4 regions of the Pseudomonas sp. S2_B07 genome follow, and region 1 is predicted to be linked to each of the others. Evidence: predicted binding sites of a transcription regulator. Region 1 holds the regulator's gene; each other region holds the start of a gene.

Region 1 (4,595 bases):
CGTGAACTGATGGAAGTACAGCTCGGTTCGCTGGCCTGGAATCAGCTGCAAGGCAGTCGTCCGGCCCAGGCCAACCTTTGGCGTCGCCTGCAACGCATCGGCCTGTCCGGCCCGTTGTCGCGCGATCTGCTGGCCATGATCGGTGATATCGATGAGCCCCGTCAGGCCTGGCGCATGTTGCTGGCGCACCTGGCGCGGATGATCGCCACACCGGAAGTCGAGCCACTGGAAGAGGGCGGCGTGATTGCCATGGTCGGCCCTGCCGGCATGGGCAAGACCACCACCCTGGCCAAGCTCGCTGCCCGTTACGTGCTCAAGTACGGCGCGCAGAACATCGCGCTGGTGAGCATGGACAGCTTTCGCATTGGCGCCCAGGAGCAGCTCAAGACGCTGGGGCGCATTCTCAATGTGTCGGTGACCCACGTCGATCCGGGCCAGTCGCTGGTTCAGGCGCTGGAGCCGCTGCTGCGCAAACGCGTGGTGCTGATCGATACCGCAGGCCTTCAGGCCAGCGATCCGGCCCTGCGCATGCAGCTCGAAAGCCTGGCCGGGCGTGGCATCAAATCAAAAAATTACCTGGTGCTCGCAACCACCAGCCAAAAACAGGTTCTAACAGCCGCTTATCACAGTTACAAGCGCTGCGGGCTCGCTGGCTGCATCCTGACTAAACTGGATGAAACGGCAAGTCTGGGCGAGGTGCTGAGCCTGGCGATCAGTCATGAATTGCCGGTGGCGTACCTGACCGATGGTCCGCGGATTCCGGATGATTTGCATCTGCCGCGCCGTCATCAGTTGGTCAGTCGCGCCGTGAGCGTGCAAATGCAGGAAGAACCCAGCGAAGAAGCCATGGCTGATATGTTCGCTGATATTTACCACAGCCCGACCAAGCAGGTTGGCTAAGGTAGTCATGAACAGTTTTTGTACCTACATCGATGGTCTGCCATGCATTGTTCCATTTGCGAACGCGCAGCCAGTAATGTGGCCTCCGTCTATGCAAGACAAGGTAAAGAAATAACATGGGCAGCATGCATCCCGTACAGGTGATCGCGGTGACCGGCGGCAAAGGTGGCGTCGGCAAGACTAACGTGTCAGTGAATTTGTCACTGGCCCTGGCTGAACTCGGCCGTCGCGTCATGCTGTTGGACGCTGACCTGGGCCTGGCGAACGTCGACGTTCTGTTGGGACTGACACCCAAACGTACCCTGGCCGACGTGATCGAAGGCCGCTGCGAGCTGCGCGACGTTCTGTTGCAGGGCCCGGGCGGTATTCGAATTGTTCCGGCCGCGTCCGGTACCCAGAGCATGGTTCATTTGAGCCCGGCTCAACACGCCGGCCTGATCCAGGCGTTCAGCGACATCGGCGACAACCTCGACGTATTGGTGATCGACACCGCTGCGGGCATAGGTGACTCGGTAGTCAGCTTTGTTCGCGCAGCGCAAGAAGTCTTGCTGGTGGTCTGCGACGAGCCGACCTCGATCACCGACGCCTACGCGCTGATCAAACTGCTTAACCGCGATTACGGCATGAACCGCTTCCGTGTCCTGGCCAACATGGCCCAGAGCCCGCAAGAAGGTCGCAACCTGTTCGCCAAGTTGACCAAGGTCACCGACCGCTTTCTCGACGTTGCCTTGCAATACGTCGGCGCGGTGCCTTACGACGAAAGCGTGCGCAAGGCTGTGCAGAAACAACGTGCCGTGTATGAAGCCTTCCCGCGTTCCAAGTGCGCCCTGGCGTTCAAGGCCATCGCGCAGAAAGTTGATACCTGGCCGCTGCCTGCCAACCCGCGCGGGCACCTTGAGTTTTTCGTCGAGCGCCTCGTGCAACAGACCGCAGGACCCGTCCTATGACAGCCAGTGGCTACAACCTCTACAAGAAGTCGGCACGTGACGCGCAGTACGAGCTGATCGAGCGTTACGCGCCACTGGTCAAACGCATTGCTTACCACTTGCTGGCCCGTCTGCCGGCCAGTGTCCAGGTTGAAGACCTGATCCAGGCCGGGATGATCGGCCTGCTCGAAGTATCGACCAAATACGACGCCAGCAAAGGCGCCAGTTTCGAGACGTACGCGGGCATACGAATCCGCGGCGCCATGCTCGATGAAGTACGCAAGGGGGACTGGGCGCCACGTTCGGTCCACCGAAATACCCGTATGGTCAGTGACGCAATTCGCTCTATTGAAGCTAAAACCGGCCGTGACGCTAAAGATCACGAGGTTGCGGCCGAACTCCAATTGAGTCTCGACGATTATTACGGGATTTTGAACGACACCCTGGGCAGCCGCTTATTCAGTTTCGACGATCTGTTGCAGGACGGCGAACACGAAGGGCTGCACGAGGATGGCGCGAGTGCTCATCTCGAGCCGTCACGCGATCTGGAAGATGAACGCTTCCAGGCGGCGCTGGCGGACGCGATTGCCAATTTGCCGGAGCGCGAGCGACTGGTGTTGGCGCTGTACTACGACGAAGAGTTGAATCTCAAGGAAATCGGTGAGGTCCTGGGGGTCAGCGAATCGCGGGTCAGCCAGTTACACAGCCAGTGCGCGGCCCGTTTGCGGGGGCGTTTGGGGGAGTGGCGAGCGCGCTGAAGGCAGTGTGGGGACACTGCGAACGGGGCTGGTGCGGATTTGAACGGCACCGGTCGCGATCTGTTGTGCTCCAGACAGTCATCGAGTGAATTGCCGAATTGATTGAAATGGCGCGTCCAGGTGCTGGGCGCGTTTAAGACTGCTTGGAGGTCGAATTGGACAAGAACATGAAAATCCTCATCGTTGATGACTTCTCAACGATGCGGCGGATCATAAAAAACCTGTTGCGTGACCTTGGGTTCACCAACACGGTCGAGGCTGACGATGGCACTACCGCCATTCCGGTTCTCAACAGCGGGAGCATCGACTTTCTGGTAACGGACTGGAACATGCCTGGCATGACCGGTATCGATCTGCTGCGCCACGTGCGCGCCGATGAAAAGCTCAAGCACCTGCCGGTGTTGATGGTGACCGCTGAAGCCAAGCGCGAGCAGATCATCGAAGCGGCCCAGGCCGGTGTAAACGGCTATGTGGTCAAACCCTTCACGGCCCAGGCGTTGAAAGAAAAAATCGAGAAGATTTTCGAACGCATCGGTTGATCCACTGCGCCACGGGGGAGCTATGGAGCATAAAGAATCTTCACAGGGCGATTTTGAATCGACCCTGAAAAAACATGCCGTCGAACTGGTCGCCAGCCTTGAAAAAGGCAGGTTCGGCGAGGCTGTGCAACTGATCCATGAGCTCAATCAGACCCGTGACCGTGGCCTGTATCAGGAAGTGGGCAAGCTCACTCGCGAGCTGCACAGCGCGATCGTCAATTTCCAGATTGACCCGAACATGCCGCAAGCCGAGGAAGTGTCGCAGATCACGGACGCCACCGAGCGCCTGGGGTATGTGGTCAAGCTGACCGAGGCCGCGGCCAACCGCACCATGGACCTGGTGGAAAGCGCCACGCCGCTGGTCAACAGCCTGAGCGAAGAAGCCCAGGCGTTGAGCACGGACTGGAGCCGGTTCATGCGCCGCGAAGTCGGGGCTGAAGAGTTCCGTGAGCTGGCCCGCCGCGTCGACGGTTTCCTGACACGCAGCACCGAGGACAACCGCACGGTGTCGAGCAACCTCAACGACATCCTGCTGGCTCAGGATTACCAGGACCTCACCGGTCAGGTGATCAAGCGCGTGACCCAGTTGGTCACCGAAGTTGAAAGCAATTTGCTCAAGCTCGTCCTCATGGCCAGCCAGGTAGACCGCTTTGCGGGTATCGAACATGACCGTGAATCGATGCTCGCCGAAAAAGATCCACAAAAACATCTCTCTCAGGGTGAAGGTCCGCAGATTCATGCCGATAAAAGAGAAGACGTTGTGTCCGGTCAGGACGATGTGGACGATTTGCTATCCAGCCTGGGATTTTAGCGTTTCAGCATTCTAGGTTTTTTAGGTTTTTAGACCTGTAGGAGCACCCCCTTAATGAGCTTCGGCGCCGATGAAGAGATCCTTCAGGATTTCCTGGTTGAGGCCGGCGAGATTCTAGAGCAACTGTCCGAACAACTGGTCGAGCTGGAAAGCCGACCGGATGATGCGGACTTGCTCAATGCAATTTTTCGCGGTTTTCACACTGTAAAAGGGGGCGCCGGCTTCCTCCAGCTCAACGAGCTGGTGGAGTGCTGCCACATCGCCGAAAACGTGTTCGACATCCTGCGCAAGGGTGAGCGTCGCGTCGATTCGGAACTGATGGACGTGGTCCTCGAAGCGCTGGACGCGGTGAACAGCATGTTCGGCGAGGTCCGCGAGCGCAGCCCGGTTACGGCGGCGACACCTGAATTGCTGGAGGCCCTGGCCCGTCTGGCCGAGCCGCAAACGGCAGATGAAGCTGCACCGGCTGCTCTCGTGGCTGAAGCACCTGCCGCCGAAAGCGAATCGGGCGACATCACCGATAACGAATTCGAGCAACTGCTGGACTCGCTGAACGCCGTCAAGGCTCAGGCCGAAGCGCCAGTGGCTGCAGCACCAACGCCTGCCAGCGATGCTGCTGCCAGCGACGAAATCACCGATGCCGAGTTCGAGTCGTTGCTCG
Region 2 (4,595 bases), 2.0 Mb from region 1:
CAAGGACTCGCTGGCCGGCATGATCAACGGGCTCGATCCAAAGATCGACACACGCCTGATCACCTTCGCCGGTTGCGAAAGAACACCGGACCAGGGCGTGTTCCGGTTCGGCGACCGTCAGCGGTTGATCAACGGGATCCGCGGACTGGTGCCCAACGACGGTACGCCGCTGGCCGACAGCCTGGCCTACGCAGCGAGCACGGTCGACGGGCGCAATAACGATGCGGTGATCGTGATGTTTGTCGACGGTGAGGACGGTTGCCAGAAAGACGCTTGCGCGGTGTCCCGCCGAATCGCCAGGGAACAACCGCGCTTGCGGGTCAACGTGGTGAAAATCGGCGCCGGTGGCCCGTCACGCTGCATCGCTGAAAACACCGGTGGCCGGGTTTACAGCAGCACCAATGCGGCTGAGCTGGGTAGTCAGCTGAAACAGGCGACCAAGGAAGTGTCGAGCAATGCCAAGTGCGACTAGTCACTTGGCTTGAATACTAAGGTGGGCCCATCGCGGGCAAGCCACGCTCCCACAGGATTTGTGTCGCTCACAAGAGAGCGGAACAACCTATAACCCTGTGGGAGCGGAGCCTGCTCGCGAAAGCGATTTCAAAGGCGCCTCAACGAAACCGGTCAACCTCTTGGCGCAAGTCCGCCGCCAGGCTTTCCAGCTCCTTGGCCGTCACCGCCAGGTTCGACACCACTTCCCGCTGTTCACTGTTCGCCAACGCAATACTCTGCAGGTTGCTGCTCAGCAACGTCGCCGTGCTGCTTTGCTCCTGAGTCGCGGTGGTAATCGCCGCAAACTGCTGACCGGCCGAACGGCTCTGCTCATCGATCCGCGCCAGGGCTGAAGCCACATTGGCGTTCCGCGACAGACCTTCCTGCATCAACACATTGCCCTGTTCCATGGTGCTGATGGCGTTGCCGGTTTCTTGCTGGATGCTGTTGATCATCCCGGATATTTCGTCAGTGGCCTGACGAGTGCGCGATGCCAGGTTACGCACCTCATCGGCCACCACCGCAAAGCCACGGCCCTGCTCACCGGCGCGAGCCGCTTCGATGGCGGCGTTCAGCGCCAGCAGGTTGGTCTGTTCGGCAATCGCAGTAATCACACCGACGATACCGCCGATTTCCTGGGAACGCTGGCCCAGAGTGTTGATCACCGTCGCGGTGCTGTTCAACGCACCGGCAATTTGTTCCAGCGATGCTGAGGCTTCGTCCATCGAGGTACGACCGATCTGGGTTTGCTGGGCGTTTTCCTGGGCGAGCCGCTGAGTGTTGCCCATGTTGTCGGCAATGTTCAGGGACGTGGCGCTGAATTCCTCCACGGCGCCGGCCATGCTGGTGATCTCGCCGGACTGCTGCTCCATCCCTTCGTAGGCGCCACCGGACAGACCGGACAATGCCTGCGCACGGCTGTTGACCTCGGCCGAGGCCTTGCGAATGTGCTCGACCATGGTCGACAAGGCCTGACTCATCTGGTTGAACGCGCGGGCCAGTTGACCGATCTCGTCGTTGCTCGCCACGTTCAGGCGCACGCTCAAATCACCGGCGCCCAAGGCTTCGGCCTGACGCACCAGATCACCCAGCGGCGCGAGTTTGCTGCGCAGCAACCAGACAGCCGAACCGACCGCGATCAACATCGCCAGCAGACTGCCAATGGCCAATTGAATGCCGACACTCCAGGTCACCGCACTGATTTCAGCTTTTGGCATGCTCGCCACGACCGACCATGGGCCACCATCGAACGGCACGGACACGCTGTAGAAATCTTCGGATTTATCACTCCAGAACTGGCCTTTTCCCGGTGTCTTCGCCAGTCCGACGATGGCCGGGACAGCTTGATCCAGTGCCTGCACACCCGAAATCGGCACCAGCCATTTGCTTTGCTCATCGAGCAACGCCAGGGAGCCGGTCTGGCCGATGCGGAAACGCTTAAGATTCTCGAACTGCGCGTTCTGCGCGTCGGTGTAATCGAACCCTACGAAGAGCACGGCAATCACCTTGCCGCTGCTGTCGCGCACGGGGGTGTATTGCGTCATGTAGGAGCGATCAAACAGCAAGGCGCGACCGACATAGCTCTGCCCCGCCATCAAGCGTGCATACGCCGGATGAGCGTGATCGAGCAGCGTGCCGATGGCGCGGTTGCCGTCCTGTTTGGTCAGGGAGGTGCTGACCCGGATAAAGTCTTCGCCGCTGCGCACGAACAACGTCGCCACGCCCGCGGTCATTTGCTTGAACTCGTCGACTTCCTTGAAATTGTTGTTCAACACTTCGCTACCCAGGTGCAAGCCCGGAGTCTGCGTGCCCGCCACCGCCACCGGCTCCTCCGGGTGCACGCTCAGACCGACGCTGAAGCGCTTCTCGAACAGACCGGCCAGACGCTGGGTGCTTTCACGCAAGGTGCCGTGAAAGGTGCTCAACTGATCGGCCAGCAACCGGGCCTCACTGGCCAGGTGCTCTTCGCGGGTGGCGAGGTTGGCAGTGTCCAGCGAACGCAGGGCGAACACGGTACTGCCAGTGATGACAATCGCCAGTATCACGGCAAGCGCAAGACCAAGCTGTGAGGCGATCCGGGCACGGGGTTGAGACATGACAGCTCCTGGCCGAGCGACCTGATCCTGCTTGATCGGGCTGAGCACTCAGCAAAATTTTCCAGATAATGGGGAAAAGCGTCGAACCAGCACGAAGGTTCCACTTGCAGATTTTCGGCGGCAAAACCGAATACTTGAGTAAATAGCCCGGATATGGCTCAAGGCCTCTACTGCGTGGGCTCTATCGATTCAGCTCAAACGCTGCACAACCGGTAAATCCATGGCCCGGACCTCTCCCAGCAGAAAATCGCTGAGCCTGCGCAAACGTTCACCTCCGGGGCGGGTTTTCGGCCAGACCAGGTAGTAATTCTCACCGCTGGCGACCGCCGTCGGCCACGGCAGACTCAAGCGCCCCTGTGCGACATCCTCCGCCACCATCAGCAAATCCCCCATGGACACGCCATAGCCCCGCGCGGCGGCGATCATGCCCAGCTCCAGGGTGTCGAACACCTGGCCGCCCTTGAGCGAGACCTCATCGGTCAGGCCCATGCGGTCGAGCCAACTGCGCCAGTCACGCCGATCCGGTGTCGGGTGCAGCAACTCAGTGCTGGCCAAACGCGCGACGTCCCACGGCTGGTCGTTCAGCAGATTCGGCGCGCCGACGGGGATCAGCTCCTCGGGGAACAGCAGCGTGGCCTCCCAGTCCGGCGGGAAATGCCCGTTGCTGAGGATCACGGCGCAATCGAACGGCTCCTGATTGAAGTCCACCGAATCGATGTCCATCCAGGCGCTGGTCAGTTGCACTTCATTGCCCGGTTGCAGGTGCCGGAAACGGCTGAGCCGCGCCAGTAACCAGCGCATGGTCAGGGTCGAGGGGGCTTTCATGCGCAGGATGTCGTCTTCGGCGCGCAAGGTATTGCAGGCGCGCTCCAGGGCGGTGAAACCGTCACGAATGCCCGGCAGGATCAACCGCGCCGACTCGGTCAGTTGCAAATTGCGCCCACTGCGGTGAAACAACCGACAGGCGAAATGCTCTTCGAGCGTACGGATATGCCGGCTCACCGCACTCTGGGTGATCGACAGTTCTTCAGCCGCGCGGGTGAATGAACTGTGCCGCGCCGCCGCTTCAAATGCGCGCAAGGCATACAAGGGAGGAAGACGACGGGACATGAGGAAAGCTCCTATAGCGCAATCCGGCTACCGTAGCAGAATCTGTTCTGCATGAGTCTGACTCATGCTACCCATCCTTTTTATCCCTTTGTGTTAACCCCGTGAAGCGCCGAGAATCGACGCTTTCCAGACCTCTTTGATAATCGAGCGTGATGACCATGAAGCATCCAGCGCGTATTGAACTCTGGGCCATCCTGCGGCTGGCGGGGCCGCTGATTGCCTCGCAGTTGGCGCACATGCTGATGGTCCTCACCGACACCTTGATGATGGCGCGCCTGAGCCCCGAAGCGTTGGCCGGCGGCGGTCTGGGTGCGGCGACCTACTCGTTCGTGTCGATTTTCTGCATCGGCGTGATTGCGGCGGTCGGCACCTTGGTGGCGATTCGTCAGGGCGCGGGTGACATTGTTGGCGCCGCACGACTGACCCAGGCCGGATTGTGGCTGGCGTGGTTGATGGCGCTGGTGGCCGGACTGCTGCTGTGGAACCTCAAACCGGTGTTGCTGCTGTTCGGCCAAACCGAAACCAACGTCCACGCCGCCGGGCAGTTTCTGCTGATCCTGCCGTTCGCCCTGCCCGGTTACCTGAGTTTCATGGCGTTGCGCGGTTTTACCAGCGCCATCGGCCGGGCGACGCCGGTGATGGTCATCAGCCTCGGCGGTACCGTGGCCAACTTCCTGCTCAACTATGCGTTGATCACCGGCATGTTCGGCCTGCCGAAAATGGGTTTGATGGGCATTGGGCTGGTGACAGCGATTGTCGCTAACCTGATGGCGGTGGCACTGGCCCTGCACATCCGCCGGCATCCGGCATATGACGCCTATCCGTTGCGCCAGGGCCTGTCACGGCCGAACCGTCAGTACCTGAAAGAACTGTGGCGCCTCGGCCTGCCGATTGGCG
Region 3 (4,595 bases), 3.1 Mb from region 1:
AGGCTTTTTCCAGGAAGACCCGGAACTGTTCGAAATCCAAATTACCCGTAGACAAAGATACCGCCTCTTAAATCGTGTTAATCACCAGGGGCAGAAGGCCCCTAGCTGATATCTGCTGCTTTGATCCGGTCGACTACCCGGGATGCCAGGTCATCAGGACGGAACTTGGCAAGGAAGTCATCGGCACCGACTTTCTTGACCATCGCCTGATTGAATACCCCGGACAACGAAGTATGCAGGATGATATGAAGCTTTTGCATGCGTGGGTCGTTGCGGATCTCGGCCGTGAGGGTGTACCCGTCCATTTCCGGCATCTCGATGTCGGAAATCATCATCAGGAACTCTTCTTCCGGCTTTTTCCCTTCGTCGACCAGCTTGCGCAAGTAATCCAGCGCTTGCTTGCCGTCGTTCAACGCCACCACTTCGACACCGACGGTTTGCAGGCAACGAGTCACTTGCTTGCGCGCCACCGACGAGTCATCGACGGTCAGGACCTTCAAGGACAAGGCCTTGTGCTGGGTTTCGACATCGACCACACCGACCGAAATCGCTTCCGGTGTCGGCGCCACTTCCGCGAGGATTTTCTCGACGTCGATGATTTCGACTAACTGATTGTCGACCCGAGTCACAGCCGTCAGGTAGTGATCGCGTCCCGTGCCCTTGGGTGGCGGATGAATCTCTTCCCAGTTCATGTTGACGATGCGCTCCACCGAGCGCACCAGGAAACCCTGGGTCTTGGTGTTGTACTCCGTGATGATCACGAACGGATTGCTTTGATCTTTGAGCGCGCCGGAGCCGGTCGCCATGGCCAGATCAAGAATCGGAATGGTCGCCCCCCGGATATTTGCCACACCGCACACGACAGGACTGGATTTTGGCATCAGCGTGAGTTTTGGGCATTGCAGCACTTCCCGAACCTTGAACACGTTGATCCCATAGAGTTGCTGGCCGTCGAGACGGAACAACAGCAGCTCCAGGCGATTCTGCCCTACCAGTTGCGTGCGCTGGTTTACCGCATCCATTACACCAGCCATGCACAGACTCCTACACCAACGCTTAAGTGTGTTGCGACGCACGTTCATTGCTAAACGGCACGGCGCTTGCTTTTTAACTCTTATGAACACAGAACTGACATTTTTCCGACGCCTGACATCAAACGCTCGCCACGTGCTTTGCGCGATGTCGGCCGTCTGCCTGTTCAACGCTGGCAGCCCTGCCCTTGCTGACGCAGTTACCTTGCCTGACATGCTTATCGGCGTCACTCAGGGCTTTCTTGAGTTCACCGTAGAAGACTATTTGGCGACCAGTCAAACCGAAGGCCGTTATGAGATCGAGGTCAAGCAGCTCGATCCGCGCCTGCGCATGCCCATGTGCGACAAGGAATTGACAGCCACTCTGGAGAGCCCGGCGATCCCGATTGGCCGGGTCACGGTCAAGGTTCGTTGCGACAGCACCTCGCCCTGGACGGTGTTCGTGCCCGCTCAAGTCCGCCTGTTTCGCGACGTCGTCACCACCACGCGCCCCCTCAAACGCGCCGGCTATATCGAGCCGGGCGACGTCATGCTGCGCGAACGCGACATCAGCCTGATCGGCCAGGGATACTTCACCTCCATCGATCAGACGATTGGACAAAAACTTACCCGACCAACGGTCGCCGATCAGGTGCTGACGCTGGTCCATCTCGAACAGGCCGAAGTCATTTCCAAAGGTGACCAAGTGGTGATTACCGCCCGCAGTGGTACGCTCAGCGTGCGCATGCCGGGCGAAGCCCTGTCCAATGGCGGCTTGCGTGAACAGATCCGGGTAAAAAACCTCAACTCCCAACGGGTCATCAAGGCGCAGGTCATGGCGCCGGGCCAGGTGGAAGTGGCCATGTAGAAACTCTGCGCTTGCGAAAACATGGCGCTGGCCGTGGCTGTTCCCTAAACTGTGCCTCACGCAGGAAATGCGCTGGCGCATGCAGGCTCGTTGATAAATGGGCCTAAAGTTTTTGCAGGAAGAGCCGAAAACATGGCAAGCGTCCAAATTCCCAGAGGTTTTTTATCATGGTCATCGATTTCAGCCGTTTGAACAGTTCCTCGTCACTGACCGGCAGTACGCGTACCAGCGCCAACAAGGACACTGCCGAAGCCGGCAAATCCGCGCCGCTGAATACCCCGGCCGAACAGGCCAGTACCGCCAAAAGCGGGGAATCGGTACACCTCAGCAATGAGGCTCAACAGTTGCAGAAGGTCACTGACAAGCTGCGCGATCAGCCTGCCGTCGACAATGCCCGCGTGGCCGAGTTGAAAGCAGCGATTGCCGATGGCAGCTATAAAGTCGACAGCAACCGTGTAGCCAGCAAACTGCTCAACTTCGAAGCCCAGCGCTAGGCCCCCGGCCTGCGCCAGGCTTTTGGACGCTTAAACCCCAAGGCCAGCCATGCACGACACTAATTTACTGCAACTGATCATCGACGACTTTGCTCCAGCACAACACTTGCTGGAGTTACTGCAAACCGAGTCCCTCGCCTTGCATGGTCGCGACATGCCACTGCTCGAAGACATTCTGGCGCGCAAACAGGCAATGATCATTCTGCTCGAACAGCATGGCCGCAAGCGCAGCGAAGTCCTCGCCAGCCTCAATCTGCCCACCAATCGCAAGGGCCTGGAGCAACTCGCCAGCGAATCCAGCGTCGGTGACCAGTTACTTGCGCAAAGCGATGCCCTGACCGACCTTCTGGCTCAGTGCCAGGCCATCAACGTCAATAATGGTCAGTCGATCCTGGTCCAACAGGCCGCCACGGCCAATCAGCTGAAAATCCTCACCGGCGGCGAACCACCCGCGCTTTACGATGCCCGCGGATCAACCGCCAAGCTAGCGAAGCCGCGCCCGCTCAGTCAGGCGTGAACCTGTTGATGAGTTCGCACTTTCAAGACGCGCTACATGATGGCAGTATGCTGGCCATGCGCAGTCACATTTTGTCCGGAGAACGATGAACCGTGCCCAATGCCTTAACCGCGGAAGATGCTCCGCAGCCACCCAAGGTGCTCTCCACGCCCATGGAGATCGCGGGTAACCTGCGGCAACTGCAAGAAAGCCATGACCCGCTGATCATTACGTTCCACGAACGTAACCAGCGCTTCCAGAGCTATCTGGTTGAGGTTGACCGTGACAACAACATGATTGCCCTGGATGAAATGGTGCCCCGCGATGGTGAGCGCTATCTGCTGGCAGGCGAATCGTTTCGGGTCGAAGGCTTCCACGACGGCGTGCGCATCGCCTGGGAAAGCAACGGCCCGCTGAGCATCGACGAACTCAGCGACGCACGCTGCTATCGCGGCAAACTCCCTGACGAAGTCGTCTACCATCAGCGCCGCAATGCCTTCCGGGCTGCATTGAAACTGGCGCAATTGGTCAATGTCGAACTGGGCGGTGAAAAGCTCAAGTCGCCCATCAAAGGCAAGTTGCTGGATATTTCCGCCACCGGCTGCAAGCTGCGCTTTGAGGGTGACATCACCAGCCGACTGCAATTGGGCCAGGTCTACGACCGCTTCGTCGCCGACCTGCCCTTCGGCAGCATGACCACCCCGGTGGAACTGCGTTACCTGCACTTCGAAGAAAGGATCTCCACCACCTTCGCCGGCATCCGCTTTCACAACATGAGCGGGCTGGTGCAGCGCCAGGTCGAGCGATTCGTGTATCAGCTTCAACGTGAAGCACGACGCTTCGATAAAGACGATCTCTGATCCACCGCGTCAACAAAAAACGGGCAGCCCCTTGCGGTGACTGCCCGTTTTTTTATGCATCAAAAAATCAAGGCCTGGCTTCAGTGAAACTTTGTTCGCGACCGGCGTCCGGGTCTTCCGGTGGCGTCGGCTCACCTTCCAGTTCCACCTCTGGTCCCGGCTCCGCTTCCGGATGCGGCGGACTCTGCATCTGCTCTTGAACGATCTGCTCGTCGACACGCGGGTCAAGGCACACCACCAGCGGCGAGCTCGACATGCTGTCCGGCATGGCGACGTGATGCAGCGGCGCATCGTCGACCTGATGCAGGTTGGTGACCGCTTTCGGACGGATCCGCCACACCAGCACCAGCGCGAAGAAACTGAAGAACGCGTAGAGCATGTGGCTGCCGAACAGCTTCATCAGCACCCCGGCGACCAGCGGCCCGATACTGGCGCCGACGCCGTAGGTCACCAGCAGCATCGCTGTCAGCGAGACCCGGCGATCACCCTCGACATGGTCATTGGAGAACGCCACCGCCAACGGATACAGGCAGAACTGCACCAGCGAACAGAAGAACCCGGAGATGAACAAGACCTCCAGCGGCACCTTCTGCAGAATCGCCAGCGGCAACGCGGCCAGTGCCAGGCTGAAGGCAAAACAGCGGATCAACAGCGCCCGGTCATAACGATCAGACAGCCAACCCAGCGGCCACTGCACCAGCAGGCCAGCAAAAATACAGCTACCCATGAACAGACCGACCTGCTCGGTGGACAACCCCTGCTGTGACGCATACAGCGGCGCCAGACCGTAGAACGAGCCGACGATCAGCCCTGCCCCCAATACCGTGCTCAACGACTGCGGTACACGTTTGATAAAGAAGCGCGGCT
Region 4 (4,595 bases), 1.1 Mb from region 1:
GTTGGTGATCGAGCAAGAGGGCGTCATAGACCTTGTGACGGTGAAGTGGGTGCCCACCATGCCATCCACCGACACCCTCCCCATCTGCAGCGCGCTGCATGAAGCGCTGATCGCCCATTATCCCGGCATTGAGCAACTGAATCGCCAAGGGTTGATGGAACTGCGCGTGGTGCCCTGTGCAACCACCGATTTGAACCTTCACCCGCGCTCTGGCAAACAGATGCGGGTTCTGGACGTGCGCGCGTATGACTCGCCGTCAACGGAGCGTCAGTAATGTCGACCCTCGTTTATCGTCGCTTCCAGCCAGGTGATGCACGCGCCGTAAGTCAGTTGTTTCGCCAGATCTATGGGGATCATTACCCTCGACCGGACGTTTATCTGCCGAACATGATCAGTCAGCACAACGCCTGCGGCCAATGGTTCTCGATGCTGGCGGTCGACGGCGAATGCGTGTTGGGGCACGCCGCGTTATGCCGTGACTCACTGTCGGACATCCCCGAGCTGGCACTGAGCGTGGTCCATCCCGCTGCGCGAGGTCAGCGTATCGCGACACACCTGGGTCGGGAATTGTTGTTGCAGTCGCAGGCGCAACAGGTCAAGAACGTCTTGATCAAACAAGTCACGCACCATCCCCACACGCAACGCATGGCCCACAGCATCGGGTTTCACAGCACGGGATTGCTTCCCGACTACGCGCCGTCCCCGCTCACCAGGCCGCTGCCGGAAACCATGGTGCTCGGCTGTTATCTGGCCGAGGGGCACACACGTCCGTTACCCGAAGTTCAGTGGCCTGAAAGTTGTCGCACGCTTATGCAACGCTTGTGTGATGTGTTCGGGACTTATCGGGCCACGCTGTCGCCAGCGTCGATGCCGTTGCAAATCAGGCAAAATCACCAACGCTACGTCGTCGTCATTCAGCGTTTGAGCGACGCATTGCTGGACCAACTCCGGAGGTTGCCCAGCCATTGGCTCATCTCGGCCAAAATCGAGCTGTCACGCCACTTTGCCGAGGACCTGCACCGTTTGACCCTGCTGGGTTTCACCTTCAGCGGATTGATGCCCGCCCTGCGCAGCAACGGGTGGTTTGCGCTGTTTCACCGAGGGGCGCAGCCGCGTCATCTCTCCCTGCATTGCCCTGACATGCAACAGTTGCACGATAACTTGCAGCGCGACGCCAGCGCACAGGCCAACACCTGTTCAGCCGCTTGAACCCTTCCGGTAAACGTTAAGGCCCGGCTGCGCGCAAAGCTCCACCAGCCAATCGACAAACACCCTCACCCGCCGGGACAACTGGCGGTGAGGCGGATACAGCGCCGTCAACGGCATCACCGGTGGCGGCACGTTCCCGAGCATTTCACACAATCGGCCTTCATCGAGTTGGCGAGCAACGTGGTAATACGGGGTCTGAATCAGCCCATACCCCGCCTCACACGCCGCCAGGTAACCGTCGGCGCTGTTGACTGCCACCTGTTTGGGCAAATCCATGAGTTGCACTTCGTCATCAACCTGGAATTCCAGTCCAAAACGCTTACCGGTCGTGCCGGAGAAATACTCCACCATCCGGTGCCCTTCCAGGTCTGCCAGACATTGAGGGATTCCATGGCGTTGCAAGTAGTCAGGGCTGGCACAGGTGACCTGGTCCAGCATGACCAATGGCCGCGCCACCAATGAATCATCCAGCGCGCAGCCACCACGCAACACGCAATCGACCCCTTCGCGGATCAGATCGATGGGGCGATCATTCAAACCGATTTCCAGCTCGATCAAGGGATAACGTCGGGTGAACGCCGGCAATGCCGGAATCACGATCAAGCGCCCAATTCCTGCCGGCATGTCCACCCGCAGCAACCCTTTGGGATTGTGTCGAGCGGCGGAAAACACCGCTTCAGTTTCTTCCAGGTCCGCCAATAGCCGCAGCACTGGAGGTCAAACTCAGCGCAGATGAATTGAAAGCGCTGGAGTCGATATTCCCCGCCAATGCCACCGCAGGCTTGCGTTACCCCGAGGAAGTCATGAAGTTGCTGGACCGCTAGCAACAGTGCCTGGCCCGCTCCACCCTGAGCGGGCCGGCAACCTTTCACGCCTTGGAGCTGACACCCTTGTCCGTAGGAGCGGTCGTGCCATTGCCCTTGCCATAAGTGGCCAGGTTTTGCAGGACGTAGATGGCGGTCTTGTATTCCGGGATCAGGCCAACCGCGTATTTATCGCCCTTGATGCTGTTGTTCTGGATGGTGTCCAGTTGCGTGGCGAAGTATTCCAGCGCATTGAACTTCGCATCCGGATCATTCTGTACCCCGAACCGGTCAAACTTGTCCCCGGCGTTCATCAAGGTCATCGACGTAATATCGGAGATCAGGCCTCTGCCACGTAAAAATGCACTGAGATTGCCCAATTGTTTGGACGATACATTTTCCGGGTCGAAGCCTTTTACGTTCCTGAATATTTTCTGCTCATCCATCCTCGCCGCGTTCAGCGCATTTGGATTGGTGCCCACCAGCGCGAGCATTTGCTTGACCCTGGCGCTGTGCGTCACGGGCTTGCCGCCGCCAGTGTTCTGCACCAGTAGACCCGCCTTGGCCGTCCATCCCCCAGTATTGCCGATTGTCATGACTGAGCTTCCGACTGCGTGACCATATTCAGATCCTTCTTGAGTGGGTTTGGAGCGGGCGAGTATCGGGTCTGGCAACTGGCCACTCCAACCCCTATTTGCTCATTTTTACAATTTCCGTACATTTCAGATACAAACTGGCAAGTGCCCGGCTTTATTGCCCTAGACGAACTTTCCTGGAGGGGTCTAGACAACTAACCCAGCGATTTGTACGTCTCGGTTAGTTTGTTTGTATCCGTTTCGATACCTACCGCTTTCCGCTGATGCCCGTTCCTGGACGATCGTGCCTAAAGCTATCCCTGCCCAAGCCGATAGCCCGATGAAGCAGCGATGCCCCCTCCAAACCTAATAATAAAAATGCTGCACACAAGGACCGGTCCCATGCCCACATTCCGTTCGATCCAGGCTCGCTACACGCTGTTTCTGGTCCTGTTTATCCTGTTGCTGTTCGCGCTGACGGTGGTCGGAATCAGCCAGTTGGTCGCGCCTAAACTGCGCCATACCGAAGAACAGGTGGCCCTCAACCGCATCGCCGACGTCGCCCGACAAATCCAGGGCGAACTGAACAAGGTTCAGGCACAACAGCGCAGCATCACCCAAACCATTCCCTTACTCGACAGCGCTGGCATTGACACGGTATTGCCAGGCCTGGTGGATCAGTACGGTGAATTGAAAGTCTTTGGCGGCGGGATCTGGCCGTTGCCGGGCCAACGTGAAGCCGGGCGCAATAAATTCAGCACCTTCTGGCACCGTGACGCCTCGGGCAAACTGGCGGTCAATACGTTCTGGAACAGTGACGCCGCACCGAACTACTACGACCAGGCCTGGTACAAGGGCGGCATGCAAACGCCACGTGGCCAATGTGCCTGGGCGGCGGCCTATAAAGATGACGCCAGTGCCGAGCCGCGCACCAACTGCGCCATGGCCATTCAGAAAAATGGCGTGGCGTACGGCGTGTCGACCATCGACGTGACGCTGGGCTTCTTCAATGACTTGATCGCGCAAAAGGAAAAAGACCTTGGCGCCGAGATGCTGATTGTCGAAGCCGACGGCAAGATCATCAGCAACAGTTCGCGTATCAGCGGCCCCATCGTTCTGAAAAACATCAGTGAACTGGCGGGCAACTCACCGTTCGCCAGCCAAGTGAAAGCCGGCCTGCAAAACCGTGACCAATCGCAGCGCGTCGAATTCGACAACAACGGCGAAGACAGCACCTTCTTCATGCGCCCCATCGAAGGCTCACCGTGGTTCCTCGCCACCGCCCTGCCGAGCAAACTGATCACCGCCCAGCGTGATGACGTGCTCAGCACCCTGAGCCTGTTGCAAATCCCGATGGTCATTCTGCTGGCGCTGTTGCAGATCTACGCGATTCGCCAACTGGTCCAGCGCCTGAAAATCCTCAAGACCAATATCGATGCGCTGTCTGCCGGCGACGCCGACCTGACCAAACGCATCACCATCCGCGCCGAAGACGAACTGGGCGCCATCGGCCACTCGGTCAACGCCTTTATCGTCTACTTGCAGAACATGATCGGCGAAGTGACCCAGGCCACCGGCGCCATGGCCTCGAGCCTGGACAACCTGCAACGCACCTCGGCCCACACCAGTCAGATTCTGGTGCGCCATGCCTCGGAAACCGATCAGACCGTCACCGCCATTACCGAGATGAGTTCGACCGCTGAAAGCGTCGCACAAAATGCCGCCGAGACAGCGGCCTTCACCAAGCGCGCCAACGAAAACGCCGACCGTTCGCGGGTGGTGGTGGGCGAAGCGTCGAGCAGCGTGGTTGCGTTGATCGAGGAAGTGGCGAGTGCCACCCACAAAGTCGAAAGCATGCAGCAGGACGCGCAACGCATCACCGAGATTCTCGGGGTGATTGGTGCCATCGCCGGGCAAACCAACTTGCTTGCATTGAACGCAGCCATCGAAGCGGCCCGGGCCGGTGAACAAGGCCGAGGCTTTGCGGTGGTCGCCGATGAAGTCCGTG

Evidence for each region. Region 1 encodes FliA, which starts transcription of late flagellar genes. Its sites were predicted from a motif close to CTAAAGTTTNNNNNNNNNNNGCCGNTAA; they were not measured.
Region 2: AB4N43_RS17490 (methyl-accepting chemotaxis protein) is a predicted target of FliA. The motif match lies at 2,700-2,727, and genes of this name have one in related genera.
Region 3: flgM (flagellar biosynthesis anti-sigma factor FlgM) is a predicted target of FliA. The motif match lies at 1,982-2,009, and genes of this name have one in related genera.
Region 4: AB4N43_RS03415 (methyl-accepting chemotaxis protein) is a predicted target of FliA. The motif match lies at 2,896-2,923, and genes of this name have one in related genera.

Annotation. Positions count from the first base shown of each region.
Region 1 covers NZ_CP162769.1:1,851,580-1,856,174, reverse strand. The annotation lists gene flhF (flagellar biosynthesis protein FlhF) at 1-900, shown strand, start outside; gene fleN (flagellar synthesis regulator FleN) at 1,017-1,847, shown strand; gene fliA (RNA polymerase sigma factor FliA) at 1,844-2,584, shown strand; gene AB4N43_RS08630 (chemotaxis response regulator CheY) at 2,752-3,123, shown strand; gene AB4N43_RS08625 (protein phosphatase CheZ) at 3,146-3,934, shown strand; gene AB4N43_RS08620 (chemotaxis protein CheA) at 3,989-4,595, shown strand, end outside.
Region 2 covers NZ_CP162769.1:3,806,295-3,810,889, reverse strand. The annotation lists gene AB4N43_RS17495 (vWA domain-containing protein) at 1-472, shown strand, start outside; gene AB4N43_RS17490 (methyl-accepting chemotaxis protein) at 612-2,588, opposite strand; gene AB4N43_RS17485 (LysR substrate-binding domain-containing protein) at 2,778-3,698, opposite strand; gene AB4N43_RS17480 (NorM family multidrug efflux MATE transporter) at 3,857-4,595, shown strand, end outside.
Region 3 covers NZ_CP162769.1:5,270,821-5,275,415, reverse strand. The annotation lists gene cheR (protein-glutamate O-methyltransferase CheR) at 1-55, opposite strand, end outside; gene AB4N43_RS24310 (chemotaxis protein CheV) at 102-1,034, opposite strand; gene flgA (flagellar basal body P-ring formation chaperone FlgA) at 1,117-1,878, shown strand; gene flgM (flagellar biosynthesis anti-sigma factor FlgM) at 2,046-2,372, shown strand; gene AB4N43_RS24295 (flagella synthesis protein FlgN) at 2,422-2,889, shown strand; gene AB4N43_RS24290 (flagellar brake protein) at 2,982-3,728, shown strand; gene AB4N43_RS24285 (MFS transporter) at 3,796-4,595, opposite strand, start outside.
Region 4 covers NZ_CP162769.1:740,716-745,310, forward strand. The annotation lists gene AB4N43_RS03390 (phenylacetate--CoA ligase family protein) at 1-274, shown strand, start outside; gene AB4N43_RS03395 (GNAT family N-acetyltransferase) at 274-1,209, shown strand; partial or broken gene AB4N43_RS03400 (LysR substrate-binding domain-containing protein) at 1,198-1,926, opposite strand; partial or broken gene AB4N43_RS03405 (aldo/keto reductase) at 1,914-2,033, shown strand; gene AB4N43_RS03410 (hypothetical protein) at 2,078-2,608, opposite strand; gene AB4N43_RS03415 (methyl-accepting chemotaxis protein) at 2,990-4,595, shown strand, end outside.